DNA from 3 places in the Marinomonas gallaica genome. Region 3 is predicted to be linked to each of the others. Evidence: riboswitches for the same ligand, from Rfam matches in the RefSeq annotation. Region 3 holds a riboswitch; each other region holds the start of a gene.
What was found. Region 3 has a riboswitch for thiamine pyrophosphate ahead of thiC (phosphomethylpyrimidine synthase ThiC). Riboswitches for the same ligand answer to the same signal wherever they lie in the genome.
Positions count from the first base shown of each region.

Region 1: another riboswitch for thiamine pyrophosphate. It lies ahead of thiB (thiamine ABC transporter substrate binding subunit); the one in region 3 lies ahead of thiC (phosphomethylpyrimidine synthase ThiC).
Region 2: another riboswitch for thiamine pyrophosphate. It lies ahead of thiD (bifunctional hydroxymethylpyrimidine kinase/phosphomethylpyrimidine kinase); the one in region 3 lies ahead of thiC (phosphomethylpyrimidine synthase ThiC).

Region 1 covers NZ_CP187511.1:1,461,273-1,468,048, reverse strand. The annotation lists gene ACPUEK_RS06800 (ATP-binding cassette domain-containing protein) at 1-589, opposite strand, end outside; gene thiP (thiamine/thiamine pyrophosphate ABC transporter permease) at 576-2,156, opposite strand; gene thiB (thiamine ABC transporter substrate binding subunit) at 2,160-3,152, opposite strand; TPP riboswitch at 3,199-3,305, opposite strand; gene ACPUEK_RS06785 (3-deoxy-D-manno-octulosonic acid transferase) at 3,327-4,559, opposite strand; gene msbA (lipid A export permease/ATP-binding protein MsbA) at 4,564-6,330, opposite strand; gene hldE (bifunctional D-glycero-beta-D-manno-heptose-7-phosphate kinase/D-glycero-beta-D-manno-heptose 1-phosphate adenylyltransferase HldE) at 6,330-6,776, opposite strand, start outside.
Region 2 covers NZ_CP187511.1:3,135,167-3,141,942, forward strand. The annotation lists gene ACPUEK_RS14775 (hypothetical protein) at 1-1,460, opposite strand, end outside; gene ACPUEK_RS14780 (hypothetical protein) at 1,561-2,136, opposite strand; TPP riboswitch at 2,801-2,899, shown strand; gene thiD (bifunctional hydroxymethylpyrimidine kinase/phosphomethylpyrimidine kinase) at 2,977-3,789, shown strand; gene ACPUEK_RS14790 (ABC transporter ATP-binding protein) at 3,789-4,538, shown strand; gene ACPUEK_RS14795 (ABC transporter permease) at 4,531-5,328, shown strand; gene ACPUEK_RS14800 (ABC transporter substrate-binding protein) at 5,344-6,294, shown strand; gene tenA (thiaminase II) at 6,304-6,776, shown strand, end outside.
Region 3 covers NZ_CP187511.1:2,877,480-2,884,255, forward strand. The annotation lists gene thiH (2-iminoacetate synthase ThiH) at 1-58, opposite strand, end outside; gene ACPUEK_RS13620 (thiazole synthase) at 55-828, opposite strand; gene thiS (sulfur carrier protein ThiS) at 830-1,027, opposite strand; gene thiE (thiamine phosphate synthase) at 1,008-2,150, opposite strand; gene thiC (phosphomethylpyrimidine synthase ThiC) at 2,151-4,121, opposite strand; TPP riboswitch at 4,270-4,374, opposite strand; gene rsmI (16S rRNA (cytidine(1402)-2'-O)-methyltransferase) at 4,437-5,291, opposite strand; gene ACPUEK_RS13645 (penicillin-binding protein activator) at 5,395-6,776, shown strand, end outside.

The DNA.
Region 1 (6,776 bases), 1.4 Mb from region 3:
CTTGACCACCTAACGTTTTCGCATCGTTTGGAGCGTGCGTCACCATCACCGTCGTCCAGTTAAATTGATGCGTCAGTGAACGCACTAACTGCAGCATTTCATCACGTAATCGGGGATCTAATGCACTGAACGGCTCATCTAACAACAGCACTGGCTTGTCACGCACCAACACCCTTGCAATCGCTACACGCTGCGCTTGGCCACCCGACAATTGCTCAGGAAATTTTTGCGCAAAACCCAATAGCTGGGTCTGCTCTAATGCCCACTTTAGTTTACTATTTTGCTCATTTGTTAAGCGCCTTGTTGGCGACATACCAATAGCCACATTATCCCAAACATTTAACTGCGGAAACAAATTATCACTTTGAAATAACATCGAAACAGGACGCTCATAGGGAGCCAAATGATCCAGCTTTTCCCCTGAGAACTCTATTATCCCTTGCCCAGATAAGTAACCACCTAATAAAGACAACAAGGTACTCTTACCACCGCCACTGGGCCCTAAAATACTGGTAATGCCAGCAGGCAACTGAGCTTGATAATCGGCCTGAAAGTCTTGCCAATGGTATTGAATATCAAATGACAGCACGACGCCCTCCCACTAAACGGGTAATACCATAAAATAATGCAAGACACAGCAAAATTAGCACAACGGCAACACAGCCACCCTGTTCCACTCGATACGAGCCAATCAACTGGAACAAATACATAGGTAATGTCTCAAGCCCTTTTGAACCGAATAATGCCACCACACCCAGATCTCCTAAGCTTAACAGCACCGCATAAGCCAACCCCTGTGCCATAGCAGTACGTATCTGCTGCCACTCAAGTCGTAAACGCGACCAGCCAAAAACTTGCAGCTGCTCATAAAGATGACGATAACGTTTTTCTTGCTGATACAGGGTTGGCATGATGGCACGAAGTACGAACGGTAGCGCCATAACCGCATTCACCCACACAACAATCCAATAGGCATGCCGAAGACTGATACCAAGATGACGTAATAACAGAAACAACCCTGTTGCTAATACGAGCCCCGGCACCATCAACACCAAATTGCCCGATTGCTCTAACTTATCCGCTAACCAGTCCCCTCTACTACGCCAGCGTACGCTGCGCGCTAACGCAGCAATACTAAGCCCAATAACAAGCGCCAATAGCCCAGAAGGCAAAGCAATGCGCACGGAATGCCAAACCGACCACCATAAATCGTTTGCCTGCAGTGTGTGCCAGAAAAGCGGGCTCACTATGGGCGATAATATGGCAATAAAAGGCGGTAACACCCACAACAAAACGACACTGAGTGACAAGCCATCAATAACGTTAGGTAGCACACCTGAGCGTAATGGTAAACGCTGACCTTGGTACACACTCACATCTTGACGCACAGCGGGAGCAAACTTATACACAGCAAGAGCAACCGTACTGCATATAGCCACCTGCAGCAGAGACAAATAGCTCGCTTTATTCAAATTAAACTCAAAACGAAGTGCTTGGTAAATGGCCACTTCCAGCGTACTGGAGCGTGGTCCACCGCCTAGGCTTAATACCACAGCAAAACTTGAAAAACACAACATAAAGACCAGCAAAAACAACCCTGGTAGTGTCTTTTTCAAATAGCTCCACTCAATTAGATGAAACGCCTGCCAGCGTGAAAGCCCCAGCTGACTTGCCAAGCGCCATTGTGAATCCGGTATCAATCCATAAGCCTGTAAAATAACCCGCACGGCAAGAGGCATATTGAAAAACACATGTGCGAGCAGGATCCCACCCAGGCCATACAGCGGGAACGCAAAACCAAACACACTGGTAAACCAGCCATGACGACCATAGACCACAACAATGCCAAGAATCGCAACAATGGTGGGCACCACCATCGAAACAGCAAACAGGTTTAGTAAAGTTTGCCGTCCAGCAAAACGACGATGATACAGGCACGACGCTACAGGAATCGCCAACGCCATACTGAGCAAAGCACTGAGGCTCGCCTGTAAAAAGGAGAACCTTACTAATCGCCAGATATAAGGATCCTCTATAAAACGCCCCCAATCACTTGGGGACGCATAAGAGAGCAAGGCCACAAAAGCGGCCATTGCGACAATGAAATACAGCGCTACACCCAGCCAAGCTGGACGTAAATGAGAGGAAAGTATCAAAACTTAGCGAGTCGTCGCCTCAAGCCATTCATTCACCCAAGCTTGACGCTGCTTAGCCACTTGTTCTGCAGGTAACGTCAACACTTTTGTTGCCTCAGGCAACGTTGAAAAAGCTTCAGGTAATGGCTCGATATTGTTCATCACAGGATACATCCAGTTGCCCGTCGCGACGACACTCTGAAACTCTGGCGCCAAAATAAACTGCATAAACTCTTCAGCCAGTGCTTTGTTTGGTGCGCTGTTCATCATTGCAGCCACTTCAATTTGAGGGTAAAAGCCCTCACTGGCTTCGGCCGCTTTGTACTTATTCTCACCTTCGGCCACCATATGATACGCGGGTGACGTGGTGTAGCTCAGCACAACATCCGCCTCGCCTTTTAAAAATAAACTGTAACCGTCATACCAACCTTTGGTCACAGTCACCGTGTGCTCAGACAACTGCGCCCAAGCATCCGCCGCTTGCTCACCGTACACCGACTTCATCCAGAGCAACAAACCTAAACCTGGTGTACTGGTGCGTGGGTCTTGGTAAATCACTTTAAGGTCTTGATTCTCAACCACGTCTTTTAACGATGTGGGCGGTGTTTCAAGCTTCTCACTGTCATAGATAAACGCAAAATAGCCTTGATCAAACGGAACAAAATACTCATCACTCCATCCATTAGGTGTCTGTACGTCAGTCGTATCCACATTATGCTTAGCTAACAAATCGGTCTGCTTTGCCGACTGCATTAGATTAAGATCTAACCCCAATAACACATCGGCCTCAGAGGCCTCGCCCTCTAACTGGACGCGCGACAAAATACCTACCGATGAATCCAGCGCCACGAAGTTCACTTCACAGTCGCACTGCGCTTCAAAACGGGTTTTGATTTTAGGGCCTGGGCCCCATTCGGATGCAAACGAATCGTAGGTATACACATTCAGCGTATTCGCTGCTGCTATAGACGACGCCAACAGCGCTGCCGCTGTCACCGCAAAAGATTTAAAAGACATAGTCGCTCCATAAATGAGCGGCGTATAACTGGATGGGCAAGGTATGAAGGGCTTGCTATCTCAATTCCTACGCCAGCATGATCTGGTTCAGGTTCAATGGGTTAGCCGGAAAAGCTTCTCAGTGGCTACATCGCCACACCCCATGAGATAAAACGTCGCTATTCTAACAGACCCTTAAGAGATGTCTAAGTATTGTAAAACACGCTCTAAAGCACCTTGATTCGATCGAGCGTTGCTAAGGGCTTTTTGCCCCATGGCTTGTCGCTTCGTGAGGTCTTGCAGTAAAAGCAGTTGGTCCACCAATTCGCCCTCTGATCGAACTCTCACTGCGCCACCATCGTGTATCAGTGATTCAGTAATGTCGGCAAAGTTAAAGGTATGCGCACCAACGATCACTGGTTTGGATAAGATCGCCGGTTCAATCGGGTTGTGCCCTCCCCGCTCGATCATGCTTCCCGCGACAAAGACCACATCAGAGATAGCGAAGTAGCGCATCATTTCGCCCATACTATCACCGAGCAGCACGTTTGCCTGAGCCCAAGTATCCAGCGGATCATCCGAGCGTCGAACGGTCTGAAAGCCTTGCTGTTGACTGAGTTTATAAACTGCTTCAAAGCGCTCAGGGTGACGTGGCACAAGGATTAACTTAGCATCGGGGACTTGCTGTAAAAGGGCTTGATGCGCTGCTAAAAATTGTAGATCTTCCCCTTCATGGGTGCTGGCGGCAATCCAAACAAATTCATTCTTCGGTGCAATGGCTTGACGCCAAACGGGTACCTCACTGTCTTCTGTAGGGGAGATATCAAATTTGATATTGCCCACTACGGAGACATCTGTTGCACCAAGCGCTTTAAAACGTTCAGCATCGGTTGCCGCGTGGGCTAAGAAACGATCAGGCAACGCCATTAAAGGCCTAGAGAAAAATCCAAACTTCTCGTAACGCTTAGCGGAACGTTCACTGAGGCGAGCATTGATAACTTGAATCGTCATGCCCTTGGCTTTTGCCGCTTTTAATAGGTTTGGCCAAAGTTCCGTTTCTATGATTGCCAATTGCGGGCAGGTCAGTTGCTTCAAGGCGCGCTGTACGCATACCGTATGGTCTAGAGGTAAGTAGCGATGCTGGACGCGTCCAGCAAACCACTTTTGTACTTGCGCTTCACCAGTAGGCGTTACGGTTGTTACCAATAACGTTTTATTGGGGTGCTGGGTTAGCCATTGCGTAATTAAGGTTTTGGCTGCCAAGACCTCACCGACCGACGCACAATGCAACCAAAGATCGGCTTTCATTGGCCCCCATTTACCGAGCGCTTCCGCAACGCGGTAATTGTCATAGCGTTTATGGAAGCGCCAGATACGTCGTGCAATAAAAGGCGTTGCAACAACCAATAAGAAACGGTACAGCCACATACGCTTATTCTTCGTTGAACTGATTTTGATGCAATTTGGCGTACGCACCGCCTTGCTCAATCAATTCTTTGTGGGAGCCAACCTCAATAATTTGACCGTGATCCACCACCGCTATTATATCGGCGTTTTCTATGGTTGATAATCGGTGAGCAATGGCGATGGTTGTACGATTCTTCATTAAGCTATCTAAGGCTTGCTGGATAGCACGTTCGGACTCTGAATCCAATGCTGAAGTTGCTTCGTCTAAAATCAAGATTGGGGCGTTTTTCAAAATAGCTCGCGCAATGGCGATACGTTGACGTTGGCCACCCGACATCAATACACCATTCTCACCGACCATGGTGTCTAAACCGTGCTCGAAGCCCTGAATAAACTCCCACGCATTGGCGGCTTTTGCAGCGTTAATGACATCTTCATCTTGAGCATCGCGCAGATAGCCATAGGCTATATTGTCACGAATTGAACCATTAAATAACACGACATTTTGATTCACTAAAGCAATTTGGCTACGTAAACTTTTAAGGGAGTATTCACGGCTATCTTGCCCGTCTAATAACAACTCTCCGCCTTCCACATCGTACAAACGCGGCACTAAGTTCGCTAACGTTGACTTACCACCACCCGATCGCCCTACCAAGGCCAATGTTTTTCCGGCTGGCAACAGTAAATTGATATTTTCCAACGTCAAACGATCACTGCTTGGGTATTTGAAACTTAAGTTGCGCCACTCAACCGACCCTTTTGCGTTGGATAGTTCTTGCTTACCTGCGTCCACCTCTTCGGTCATATCAATGAACTCGAAAATGCTTTGCGCTGCTGCAATACCCTTTTGCAAAATACTGTTTACATCGGTTAGCTGGCGCGCCGGTTTGCTGAGCATACCGGCAGCGCCAATAAAAGCAACAAAATCACCAGCTGACATGTTCTGACTAAGACTTGGATCTAACGCTAGCCATATCAATAAGGCTAACGAAATCGCTACCAGAAATTGTACAACCGGAATATTCAGCGCTTTCGTAAGCTCCATTTTGAGCTGAGAACGCTTGTTATCACCAGCCGCTTGGCGAAAACGATCCCGCTCATACTCAAAACCGCCAAAAATTTTAACGACTTCATGCCCCTTAATTGACTCAGAAGCGACATCTGATACGCCACCCATGGCATTCTGAATGTGTTTACTAAGCTTACGAAAACGCTTTGATGCATAAGAAACCACAAAGCCTATGATGGGAATAATCAATATAAACAGTAGCGATAGACGCCAGTTGGTGTAAAGCATATAACTCAATAAACCAACGACGGTTAAGCCTTCGCGTAGCAGTGTTTTAACGGCTGAAGTCACCGCGCCAATCACCTGTTCGGTGTCATAGGTCAATTTAGACAGTAAGCGCCCTGAGGGCATTTCGCTGTAGTAGCTCGTCGGTAGCAAAACCAGTTTATCAAACATGGTGGTACGTAAGTCATAGACGACTTTGTTGGCAATTTTCGCCATGAAGTAACTACCAAAAAAGGTACCGATACCACGCAACAGGAATATCGCCAAAATAGAAGCAGGTATTATAAACCGGTTTTCCTCTATTGAGCCTGAAGAGACTACATCAACAATGTATTTTAACTGTGCAGCCAGAGCAGGTTCCATCGCGCCATAGAGCATGTAGCCCATGACACTGACTAAAAAAATGGGCCATTGAGATTTAACGTACCCCAATAGACGCAAATAGATCTTAACGCCAGACTGAGGCTCTGGAGTTTGCTGATCAGGTGACGTCATTAATTATTCGCCTTTTCAATAATCGAAGTCGTAGAATATCCGTCAACAAAAGAAAGTACTTTCACTTCTCCGCCATGTTCTAACACATGTTCGGCACCCACGATGGATTCAATCGTGTAATCACCACCTTTTACCAACACATCAGGTGTTAACGTCTGAATAATTTCTAATGGTGTATCTTCATCAAACCATGTGACCCAATCGATCGAGCCAACGCCTTCGAGCACGGCCATACGATGTGTTAAATCGTTCACAGGACGCTTCTCCCCTTTAAGACGTTTGACCGAGGCATCTGTATTTACGGCTACGACTAAACGGTCGCCTAATGCTTTAGCTTGCTTCATATAGGCCACATGGCCCGGATGCAATATATCGAAGCAACCATTGGTAAATACGATTTTCTCACCATTTAACTGAGCCAGTTTAATTTGCTCTTGCAGAGATTC
Region 2 (6,776 bases), 260 kb from region 3:
CGCAAATCTTTTACATTAAGCCGGTCAGAGAAAACGCGTACAATTTCTTTTGCTAGCCTTAGCAATGACGCCTGATCTTTACTTTCGAATCTGGATATTTTCTTTAAGGCTTCTATACGGTCTATATCATGTGAGAAAAGAGAAACACTAAATTCTTGCTTAAATCCATTCTCTAGCATGCTCATTACTTCGAACAGCAACTCCTCTACTGCATGTGTGGATGCGGGTTGAGCCTTCACTTGAGAATCTAATAACTCACTGGAAACCTTGCCCTCTGGGACTGCATTATGTGCGCCCCATAAGTGCTGTTCCCATGAAGGGAGGCGAGCGATGTCATAAGCATAAACGGTAATGAAATCCGCTGAGTTGACTCCAAAGTGAATTCGATAACCAGACGTTGAGTGAATAGAACCTGTTTCGGCAGTATACCATTCAAGTGAGAATCCTCGAAGCCCCAACAGTTCATTTACAACACTTGAACGAAACCACAGCCATCTTCCAACGTCTTCATTGTTTAGCTCAGATGATGCAATGCGATTGCTATCTGTTTCAACTATGAATTGCGGTAGGTTTGTATCAGCATCCCCTCTAACGCGCTTGCTTATGCCTTGGTGTTTAATCCATTCATCCCGCCAAAATTCTCCTTCCACCCGTACACCATCATAACCGGACTTGTTTCCTTCAGACTTTTCATAATCAGTATTTTCGTTTGTTTCCGGCCCCATTAAAGGAGCATCTTCCTCTTCATCTACATCTGTACGCCAAGCACGAAACATTGCCCAGCTACCACCAAATACATCATTCAAATTGCGAATTAGCAGTTCATATCGGCCGTCATTCCTCTCTTCTTGGTGGTCCTCCAGGCCAGCGTATTCGCTATTTTCAAGTGTTGGTACGTTTTCCACTCTTTGCCGATAGTACGATAGCTTTAGAGATAAATTTCTAGCTGCTAAATAGTCCAGAAGAAACTCTCTCTTTATTTCGATCAGCCGCTGCTGCCCTTTGTCATCTAGAACTTCCCGAGCTACTACTATAAAATTTTCTTCTGGCCTTACCCAGTTATTCCCCTCTTTTATAAGCCGAAGTGCTACAACCAAGTCAGGATTTAATACCCATAAAGTTCCGCCAACGATAGGTTGAGGATGTTCAAATACAAGATGAATTCCAATTGGTTCTTTGTCATTCCATTGGTACTGTTCAATTGTAGAATAATAACCATCTTCGTAGGCGTGAGGTTTGGTAGTACACCCAATACCAATATCACTCCAGCCAGCTTTCTCAGCTATTTGTCTGTGCTCTGGAGGAAATGCTACAGAACCGCAACCAAAGTACTCGACAACATGCCCTGTATATTTACAATCACCTTCTTCATCGTTAATGGATGCTCTCAAAGGCACCCAAGTTGACTTTGAAAAAGTCCGGCGTGTTTCTTTCTTTTGAAGAATCCAATCTTGATTCATTAATCGTCATTTCCCTTGGGCATAACGCCACCAACAAAGGCCGAGCGACAGCGAGGTACCGCCCATGCGTATTTTGAATGGGCAATTGTGCTTGGCTTTGTTAAGCAATTTCTGGCACATAGCTCTTATATAACTCTGCTTTTGATTCTAATTCAGTCATGAAAGGCACCAACACTAAGTTTTTAAACCCTGTGTCATTGATTTTCTTTAGAAAATTAAAAGCCCTGCGCTCTGGATTAGCCAACGCTTCAATTTCTTGAGGAGTAAAAACAAATTGCGCTGAATATGCTGGATATGGATAGACAACTGCCAATTTACTCATCAGCCCCGCCTCACAAGCCAGAATTTCTTTTGTGTTTGAAGAAAATACTTCTTCTGTTTGCTCAGGAGACAAGCAGTAAGCGATATAATCGATCTTGTGAAATTTATGAAGATCACTACTTTCATCGTGATGAGCGCCTAAGGCCCCCGGATCATATCGCCCAAATAAATCTTTACCGCTTACTTTTAGAGCAACACAGTCTCTCGACAAATCGTTACCACGATCGTTATCTGAGGCGATTCTAGCGGCCTCACTTTTCCCATAGCCCATGATCATCCATATTTTGCTGTCAATTCTAAATAGATCGGCATAATAAATAGAATCCGCAAATTCACTTTTTTCAAAATCTAGCATTGATACCTCCTTGTTAACAATTAAGGGTTATACGGCAGCGTAGCTGCGGCTATAACCCACTGTTGAACGGCTGCGTTGTCTATATAGGGGATTTGCTTTTTTCATGGTAGGACGTCCCTGTAAAATAACTTGCTTAATACCAAAGTCTGTTTGGACTATTCCGCATCAGATCGTCTTTGATCACCGCTATATTGGTTCTTAATGTACCCTTTTGTAGCGTGATTTAACCAGAGAGGCAAGCGCTTCCCTCAGGCCTTTTGACCTGATCCGTTTTATGCATCAACCTCACTAAGCGCTAATGCTAACTGCCATTGTCCCATGGCAGCATGACGCGAAGCCGTTCTGTCACTTTGCTATCAGAGACGTCGCCAAGATAAGTAACAGTATTTTAGGGAATAAATAACCTGATTCAGCTCTCATAAGATGATTCTGTCTTGAAAAGAAACTTTATGCGTTGGATTCGCGCTGACGGTCGCGAAGCGACATTGCGCAAGCGAATTGAATGCATGAATTCTCTCTTCCACAAACATTGAAGCGAAGCGGGGTGGGTGGCTGATGAAGTGGCGTTTGGTTTGCAGGGCTGTTCCCTCGCAGAGCGAGGTCCGACAAATATCGTATGTTGATGATTGTCTAGTGTCCTTGCGAAAGAGCTGGTAGTATCTTTTGCATATAGTCGGGGGGCAGAAATGCTGAGATCGCTGAAGCGAGACCCGTTGAACCTGATTCAGTTAATACTGGCGTAGGGAACTATAGGTAGTGATCTTGAATCCGTTTGACGCCCGTCACTCGTGATCTTCTCCAGCTCTCATACCTGTTCCTTTACACCGTAGAGGAACAAACATGAGCACACCTATTACACTTAGCATCGCCGGTTCCGACAGTGGCGGCGGCGCGGGCATCCAAGCCGATATTAAAGCCATTTCTGCGACAGGTGGTTATGCCTGCACCGTCATTACTGCGACTACTGCACAGAACACCCTCGGCGTCACCGATGTCCACCCTATTCCGCTCGCGCACATCAAAGCGCAACTTGATGCAGTGTTTACTGATCTCAATATTCAAGCCGTGAAAATTGGCATGTTGGCCGACTCTGACATCATCAAAGTGGTGGCTAAGAAGTTGCGCCAATACCAGCCTAAGCACGTAGTGCTTGATCCTGTGATGGTGGCGACCAGTGGCGATAGGCTGTTGCAAGACAGCGCCATTGAAACGCTTAAAACTGAGCTACTGCCGTGGGTGACGGTCATCACTCCGAATCTGCCTGAAGCCGCGGCACTGTTAGGCTGCGGCACCCCCACGAACCAAGAAGCCGCACTCGCTTTAATTCCAGCGTTAAAATTACTGCCGACCGCAGCGGTGTTACTCAAGGGTGGGCATTTAGCCGATACGGCAGAAAGCGTTGACTGGCTGATTACTCAAGAACAACTGATTTCTTACGCCAGTCCTCGAATTAAAACGAAAAACACCCATGGCACGGGCTGTACATTGTCGTCTGCGCTGGCCTCGTTTTTAGCTCAAGGCTTTGAATTACCCAGCGCGACTCAACAAGCAAAAGAGTACATCAGCCAAGCCATTGCCCACGCGGATCAGCTAGACATTGGTCAAGGCCATGGTCCGGTTCATCACTTCTACTCGTTTGCACAGCGTTCATAATGACAGACGCCTTTGCTATTAGAATTCAGCATGCACGGCTGGCCTATGGACACACTTCTGAGCCTGTATTACAGGATTTAAGTCTTACGTTTCGCGCTAATCAGTGGACCTGTTTACTTGGCCGTAGCGGTTGTGGCAAAACGTCGGTGCTGCGTAAACTGGCTGGATTGTTAGAAGATGCGCATTGGCAAGGCGATATTCTTACCTGTGACGGTCAGCCATTAGCGGGCCGTATCGCTTACATGGCACAGCAGGATTTACTGTTGCCATGGTTAAGCGTGCTAGACAACGTATGCGTAGTTTATCGTTTAAAAGGCCAGCCCGTGACAGAAGCCATACGTCAACAAGGACTGCGCTTGCTAGAGCAAGTCGATATGGCCGATAAGGCTCAAGCGTTGCCGCAAACTCTGTCAGGCGGTATGCGCCAACGTGCCGCCTTGGCACGTACCCTGATGCAAGACCAGCCTGTAGTGTTAATGGACGAGCCATTTTCGGCGCTTGATGCGGTGACGCGTCATAAGCTGCAAACGCTGTCGTTTGAGTTACTGAAACATAAAACCGTCGTACTGGTGACGCACGATCCGCAAGAAGCGGTGCGCCTTGGTCATCAGCTTTATGTATTTGAAGGCAACCCCGCCAGCGCCCGTCCCCTACCACCTTTATCAAGCCAGCCGCCACGACGATTAGACTCAGACACGGCGCAGCTGCAAGAGCAGATACTAGAGCGGCTGGAGGTTGACCATGCATAATGTCTTGGCACAGCCACTTTCTCCAATCGGCTCACGACGCATCTCGTGGCTGAAAAAAGCACTGCAAGTGCTCATTTCAATTTCTGTTTTAGTCGTACTTTGGCAAGGGGCGATTACGATTTGGGATTTGCCAAGCTTTATCTTACCCACTCCTTTGTCGGTCTTTGACGTGCTGACCGAGCGCTATACCATTTTGTTTAAACATACTTGGGTAACGGCGCAAGAAATATTAATCGGCTTGCTGCTCGGTGTGTCTATCGGTTTATTCTTTGCCTTGCAAATGTTGCTGTTTGCGCCGGTTAGACGCTGGTTGCTGCCTATTTTAATCGCCAGCCAAGCCATTCCAGTGTTTGCCATCGCGCCCATTTTGATGCTCTGGCTGGATTATGGTATTGCCTCAAAAGTCGCCATGGCCGCCATTATTATCTTTTTCCCTGTGACGACTTGCTGCTATGACGGGTTACGCAGTACACCGCAAGGTTATTTGGATTTGGCGCACACCTTAGGTGCCAATCGTTGGCGGCGTCTTTGGCATGTTCAGTTGCCTGCCGCGTTACCCGCACTGGGTTCGGGATTACGCGTTGCCGTGGTCATCGCGCCCATCGGTGCGGTGGTGGGTGAATGGGTCGGCTCCAGTGCTGGACTGGGCTACCTCATGCTGCAAGCCAATGCGCGAATGATGATCGATGAGATGTTCGCCGCACTGTTTATTTTGTCTCTCTTTTCGGTCGCGCTGTACTTTAGCGTCGACTGGCTCCTCAAAAAACTCATTCCCTGGCACGCACAATAAGGACAGCACTATTTTATGAAAACACTACTTCGCATCACCGCTTCATCGGCCATGGCCGCGTCTATGGTTAGCCCAAGCTTCGCCGCTGATCACGAGCTGTCTCTGATGCTGGACTGGTTCGTGAACCCAAATCATGGCCCAATCGTGATCGCACATGAAAAAGGGTACTTTGCGGAACAAGGCCTTGAGGTCACTATCCAAGAGCCGGCTGATCCTAGTATGCCACCTAAGCTTGTTGCCGCTGGCAAAGTCGACATGGCCATTTCGTATCAGCCAACGCTCACCATTGATGTTGCAGCGGGCCTGCCTTTGATACGTTCGGGCACTCTTGTTGCAACCCCCCTGAATACACTGATTGTAATGGACAAAAGTGGCATTGAGTCGCCTGCTGATTTAAATGGCAAAAAAATCGGTATTTCGATTGCGGGTACTGAAGAAGCGACAGTGGGAACCATGCTTAAACACCACGGCGTTGCTTACGATAAGGTCGAAATTATCAATGTGGGCTGGTCTCTGTCAGCCTCTTTAGCCTCAGGCAAGGTCGATGCTATTTGGGGCGGGCTACGTAACTTTGAAAGCAATCAACTGGAATTGGAAGGCTACCAAGCGACGGCGTTTTACCCAGAAGAGCACGGTGTGCCAAGTTACGATGAATTAATATTCGTTGCCAACAGTAAAACCTACGATAAAGCCGCGATCAAAGCCTTCAACAGCGCGATTGAAAAAGCCACGACGTACATTGTGAACCATCCTGATGCCGCGTGGAATGAGTTTGTGTCCTACTCGCCAGACACGTTGGACAATGAGTTAAATGCTATGGCATGGGAAGACTCTTTAACACGCTTCGCGCTGCGCCCAGCAGCGGTGGATTTGGCGCGTTACGATCATTACGCTCAATTTATGTTTGATCACGGCATTATTAAAACGCTGCCGAAAGCCGCTGATTACAACCCAATTATCAACTAGGAGACTGACATGGAATATCAAGATTTGGTTGATGCTTGCTCGGACGAGTGGCAAGCCTACATCGAGCACGACTTTGTCCTGCAAATCGCGGATGGAAGTCTGGACGAGCGTTGCTTTTTACATTATCTCAAGCAAGATTTCCTATTCCTAAAGCATTACGTGCGTGCTTATGCATTGGCCATTTACAAAGCCGATAACCTAGAAGACATGCGTCGCGCCCTACCCAGTGTGCAAGCTCTGCTCGACACTGAGATCGCCCATCATGTGGCATACTGCAAAAAATGGGGCATTAGCGAAGTCGAAATGGAGCAAGAAGACGAAGCCTTTGGCACGGTCGCCTATACTCGCTTTGTTTTGGATGCGGGCATGAGTGGTGACTTGGTCAGCCTTTATGCGGCACTCGCACCTTGTTCAATTGGTTACGCTGCGATTGGCAACCAACGTATGCAATCACCTGACACTAAGCTCGATGGCAATCCATT
Region 3 (6,776 bases):
CGCTAAACTGGCCGTCTACCGCGGGGCTTTGGTGTAATACGCGAACGGTGCCACTCATGATAGCTCCTTTAAGAACTCGGTAAAGGGGCTGGAGGCGGCGGCCGTGTGCTGCACTGGCCCTGTGCCCGATTCATAGGCCATGCGCCCTGCTTCGACCGCGAGTTTAAAGGCTTTGCCCATGGTTTCAGGTTCGCTTGCCACCGCCATGGCCGTGTTCACCAATACGGCATCGGCCCCGGCTTCCAGCGCTGCGGCCGCATGGGACGGCGCGCCAATACCAGCATCCACGATCACCGGCACGTTGCTCTGCTCAATGATGATGTCGAGAAATGGCTTAGAGGCCAAACCTTGGTTAGAGCCTATCGGCGCGCCAAGGGGCATGACACATTGCGCGCCCACTTCTTCCAAGCGTTTGCACAGCACGGGGTCGGCGTGAATGTAAGGCATCACCACAAAGCCTAGACGCACCAACTCTTCGACGGCTTTTAGCGTCTCGATCGGGTCGGGCATGAGATAGCGCGGATCGGGGTGGATTTCGACTTTCACCCAGTTGGTGCCTAGGGCTTCTTGCGCCAACTGTGCGGCGTAGATCGCTTCTTTGGCATCCCGAGCGCCCGAGGTGTTGGGCAGCAATTTGATGCCCAGTTGCTGTAGCGGTTTGAGAATGTTGTCCGAGCCGCTTTTAAGATCCATACGGCGCAATGACAGCGTGGTCATGTCGCTGCCGCTGGCGACAAGCGAGGCGATCATTTGCTCTTGATTGGCGTATTTGCCAGTGCCGGTGAATAAGCGCGAGCGGAACTCGTGGCCTGCTATGGTGAATGACATGTTAACCCCCTGCGATGGATTCAAAGATATCGATGCGGTCGTTGTTGTTTAATTCGCACTCAGACCACTGACTGCGCGGCACCACTTGTTGATTCACCGCGACGGCCACGCGTTGCTCACTGGTCACGAGCGCATCGATCAAAGCCGATAACTGACGGTGCTCAGATTGCATCAGCTCATCATTCACATACAACTGCATAAGCATCCTCTTCTTTCTTCGTCACGGCGTTTAATAAGTCTCGTGTGGCCGCTTTGGGATCTTCGGCTCGAGTAATGGCGGTCACTAGAGCAATCGCATCCACACCCGTGGCGTTGACCTTGGGTAAACGCTCGGCGTTGATGCCTCCAATAGCGACCGTGGGGTAAGCGCCATCGATCAGCACCACGTATTGCCCTAAACGCGTTATGCCCTGAGGCTGGGATGGCATGTCTTTGGTCACGGTCGGGAAGATATGACCCAGCGCGATATAGCTGGGCTTGAGGTTGAAAGCGCGCATAATTTCAAAGTAACCGTGCGTACTGATTCCTAGGCGTACGCCCGCTTGCTGGATGGCAGTTAAATCCGCCACTTCAATGTCTTCTTGACCCAAATGCACGCCATAGGCGCCCAGCTCAATCGCTAATTGCCAGTAATCATTGATAAACACCTGGGCGCCGTATTGCTCACCCAAGGCAATGGCCTGCTGCACCTTTTGCTTTAGATCTGGGTCACTCGGGTCTTTAATGCGCAATTGCGCGGTGTTCACCCCTTGCTCGAGCACGAGTGCTAGCCACGCCACGCTGTCCACCACCGGATACAAGGTGAATTGCTCTTTGCAAATCGGGGCAAACTGCCCGCCCGTCGGTAGTTGATGGTCGTTTTCAAACGCGGTGCTGGGAAACCACGCTCGATCCGTTGGCCACGCATTACCCGCCTTTTGCGCCAGCTGAGTTAACCAGGCCAGCGCCAAGGTCATGGCATCTAAGTGTTCGTAGCCTTGCGCGATAAAACACGCCAACGCAACGGCGAGATCTTCGACCACCACCTCGCCCAAGGCGGGAGCAGAAAAGTGCGCAATTCGATCGTCTTGCAGCCATTTGACCCACACCTCATGGCCGTCGCAATGAGCTTGATGCACTACGCTGCTGGCATCGAGCTCATCCACAAACTGCCACGTTTCGCTATCGGTGGTGAGCATGACGCCTGCAAGGCTGGTTTCGATCCGCCGCGCTTCTGTGATGCCGTGAGTCACCCGACAGCCTAGCTGTCGAGCGTGCTCAGCCACAGAAGATTGAAAACACGCGTCGGTAAACGCGATGGTTTTAATCTCTGTATCGTGCATTTACTGCTCCGTTTCGGCTTCAGCCAGCTTGTCTGTGCTTAACTTATCGGTGGTGAGATACACATCACTGCCCAGCTCTTTAAACTGCTCCGACATCTTCTGCATGCCTTCTTCCGCCGTAACATCAACCGCTTCGATTTTCTCAAGCCCCGCGGCGTAGTCGCGCACCTCTTGGGTAATCTTCATGGAGCAGAATTTTGGCCCACACATAGAGCAAAAGTGCGCCACTTTGCCTGACGCTTGAGGCAGCGTTTCATCGTGATAGGCACGCGCCGTTTCCGGGTCCAATGCCAGATTGAACTGGTCTTCCCAACGGAATTCAAAACGCGCTTTTGATAGCGCATTGTCACGTACTTGCGCACCTGGGTGACCTTTCGCCAAATCTGCTGCGTGGGCCGCAATTTTGTAGGTGATCAGACCTTGCTTAACGTCTTCTTTGTTGGGTAAGCCAAGGTGCTCTTTAGGCGTCACGTAACACAACATGGCACAGCCGTACCAACCAATCTGCGCCGCACCGATGCCGGAGGTAATGTGGTCATAGCCTGGGGCAATGTCTTGCGTCAATGGGCCTAAGGTGTAGAACGGCGCTTCGTGACAGTGATCCAATTGTAGATCCATGTTCTCTTTGATCAGCTGCATCGGCACGTGACCGGGGCCTTCGATCATCACCTGTACGTCGTAATCCCACGCAATCTTGGTTAGCTCACCTAGAGTACGTAACTCGGATAATTGCGCTTCATCATTGGCGTCCATGATGGAGCCAGGGCGCAGGCCGTCCCCTAGCGAAAGGGCCACGTCGTAAGCGGCACAGATGTCACAAATCTCTTTGAAGCGGGTGTATAAGAAGTTTTCTTCGTGGTGCGCCAGACACCATTTGGCCATGATCGAACCACCGCGCGACACGATACCAGTAAGGCGTTTGGCGGTCATGGGGACATAACGTAGCAACACACCACAGTGAATCGTGAAGTAATCCACGCCCTGCTCCGCTTGCTCGATCAGCGTATCGCGGAACACCTCCCAGTTGAGGTCTTCGGCGACGCCGTCTACTTTCTCAAGCGCTTGGTAAATCGGTACGGTGCCGATCGGCACTGGCGAGTTACGCAGAATCCATTCGCGCGTTTCATGAATGTTCTTACCGGTCGATAAGTCCATCACGGTGTCGGCACCCCAGCGTGTTGACCATACTAGCTTCTCCACTTCTTCTTCGATCGAAGACGTGAGCGCCGAGTTACCGATGTTGGCGTTGACTTTCACAAGGAAGTTACGACCAATGATCATGGGTTCGGTTTCTGGATGGTTTACGTTGTTAGGGATGATCGCACGGCCTTCGGCGACTTCCTTACGCACGAACTCTGGCGTAATCTCTGTTTGAATATTGGCACCGAAGCTATGGCCCGGATGTTGTTTGAGCAATAGCTCAGACTTGATCGCTTGTAGGTTTTGGTTCTCACGGATGGCGATGTATTCCATCTCGGGCGTGATGATGCCTTGACGTGCGTAGTGCATTTGCGTCACGCATTGACCTGCTTTGGCTTTACGCACACGGGGCAGGTGTTTGAAGCGTAGCTCCTCCAACTCATCGTTCGCTAAACGTTCTTGAGCAAAGTTTGAACTCACACCTTCGAGGATTTCGGTGTCGTTTCGAGCGTCAATCCATTGCTGGCGTAGGGCTTTTAGGCCGACATGTACGTCGATGTTCTCTTCAGGGTCCGCATAGGGGCCGGCGGTATCGTATACGTAGATGGGCTCGTTCGGCTCAAACGTTAGCTTGTCAGGATCGGAGCCAATTGGCGTATCGCTAAGATTAATTTGACGCATCGGTACTTGAATGGACGCGTCAGACCCTTGCACATAAATGCGCTCGGACGACGGAAATGGCGTCGCCTGTAACGATTCGATAAAGGCTTTGGCGTCTAGACGGGCTTTTTCGCGCGTTTTTTTATTGGGTTTAGGTGGTGCAGTCGACATTAGCAGATTCCCATTAAGTTTGTATTTGGAAAAAATGCTTGTCAGGAGAACACGTACTTCCACGTACGTGCGGCAGCTTGATCCCCTCTTCGACTAGGGTTGTTACCTAGATTTGAAGCGGTCAAACCACGCTTATTCAGCAGAAAAGAAAAGATGCTTTCTTGTTCCCTTCGCAGGTATTAGCCTGATCAGGTTCTGCGGATCCCGCATTAAAATGCGATCTCAGCCAATTAAGGCACTCCGACAAGTTGTGCATCAGTATACGCGTTTGGAAGTCGCTGTAAACTCCCAAACGGTCATTGCTTGTTGAGCCGATTAAGAATCGTTCATTGTCAGCGCTTGTTTATACAAAGCATTTTTCTTCTCACCCGTAATTTCTGCGGCTAAAGCTGCGGCTTGTTTCACTGGCAATTCTTTTAGCAATATCGTGAGCACTTTAAGGGCTTCAGTATTGTCTTCTTGCTCGGCAGGAAGTGACACCATCATGACGAATTCACCACGGGTTTGGTTGCTATCGTCTTCTAAAATTTGCTTAATTTCAGAAACCGAACCAGACAAGAATGTCTCAAATGTTTTCGTTAATTCTCGTGCCAAGGCAACTTGTACTGTGTCGCCCCAAACCGTATTCAGGTCTTCTAAGCAGTCTAAAATGCGGTGTGTCGATTCATAGAATACTACGGTACCGAGGCTGGGTACCCAACTGGACATTTCATCACGACGCGATTTGCTTTTGGCCGGTAAAAAGCCAACAAAACTAAAACGGTCGGTGGGTAACCCCGATGCACACAACGCCGTGATTAATGCTGATGCGCCCGGGACCGGCACAATGCGATGCCCCTCTTGACGTAAAAAATGAACTACATGATACCCTGGGTCAGAAATCAGCGGCGTACCCGCGTCGGAGATCAAAGCGACGTTTTTACCTTCGTCTAATAACGATGCAATGTACGCGGCTTTGTCTCGCTCATTGTGGTCGTGCAAAGCAAATAATCGAGTTTCAATACCAAAATGGTTCATCAATCGTTTGCTGTGTCGAGTGTCTTCCGCCGCTATAAAGTCAACTTCTTGTAAAACTCGTTTCGCACGATCCGTAAAATCATCCAGATTGCCAATTGGGGTCGCTACAATGTAGAAGGTTCCTCTCACATCATTATCAGACTGTGTTACCATGTTTCCTCTTTATCGGCTTAAGTATTGCGTACATATGAGTTTGTTTAGATCCCGTATCATACCATTATCCTTAGTCACATTGTCTCTTATTGGCTGTGGAGCCATGGAAACTTCCACATCCAATCAAAGCCCTGTGATTGCACAGCAAATGCAGCAAGGTGATCTTCTTGATTACGAGTTTGCTATGGCTCAGGCTAAACAACAGTCTAGCCCTGAACAGTCCGCGCCATTTTATCTCGCAGCCGCAAAAGCCTTAGTGAGAGATGAGCAATATCTACAAGCTCGTATGATCCTTGAAGCGCATGTTATTAACCTCGATACGCCATCGAAATTTGGCGGTTTACTTGAGTTAAGCACAGTCGCTATTGCGCTTGAAGTGCCCATGTTAGCAGTGCAGGTACTGAGTCAAGCGGGTCAAATGCCCATCGCGCAACGGCCAGAGAACAATATTAAGCTGTTACAGCATCATGCCGCGGTCATGTCTTCTTTAGACAGTTGGCCAAGTGCTGTAAGAGACTACATGCAGCTTACTTTGATGCTGCCTGTTGAACAGCAAGAAGCCAATCGTCAACAACTTTGGCTAACCATTCAAAACCTTACCGACAATGAAGTTTCTTACTTAGAAAGCAGCCCTATTCCGCTACTCGATGGCTGGCTTCAAGTGTCAAAAATCTTACGCGAGCAAGCACAGACAGTTGACCAGCAAGTACAAGCTTTCCACATCTGGCAAGCTCAGAACCCTGGCCACCCTGCGTCAATGAACCCGCCATTAGATTTCCAGATCATGGCATCACTTGAGCAGCACATGCCAACTTCTGTTGCCATCATGCTACCGATGAGCAAAGAATTAAAAACCGCATCTGACGCGATTTTAGATGGTATTTTACAACAATATTATTCCAACACGTCGGTGCAACCGGACCTGCGTATCATCGATACAGATTCTTTTACTACCTTCACAGAAGCGTATCAAGTAGCCTTAGCAAGTGGCGCAGAAACTATTTTAGGACCTTTGCGAAAGCAGAACGTTGCTCAACTTCCTAACCTGGTTACAGATGTGCCAACTATTGCACTGAACCAACTTGAAAGTAATACGATCGTAGCAAACTTATATCATTTTTCTTTGAACGTAAGAGACGATATTCGTGAATTGATGACGTTTGCCAAGAAAGAAGGCGCTCAAAACTCTGCTGTTTTGTCTATGCAGCCAACTTGGGCTTTACGCCAAAGCGATCAATTCCGCGAGATTGCCAACGAGCTGAACATACCCGTACTAAACACCATCTCTTATGAGAATACCCCTACGGGTCGTGCCTCAGCGGTTAAACAGTTACTCCAAGTGGACGAAAGTGAAGCGCGTATTCACAAAATTCGTCAATGGACAAAGCAAGATATTGAGTCAACACCTCGAGCACGCCAAGATTTGGATTATGTATACTACGTTGGCAAGCTTGACGATGCGAAACAGATACGCCCTCTGCTAAA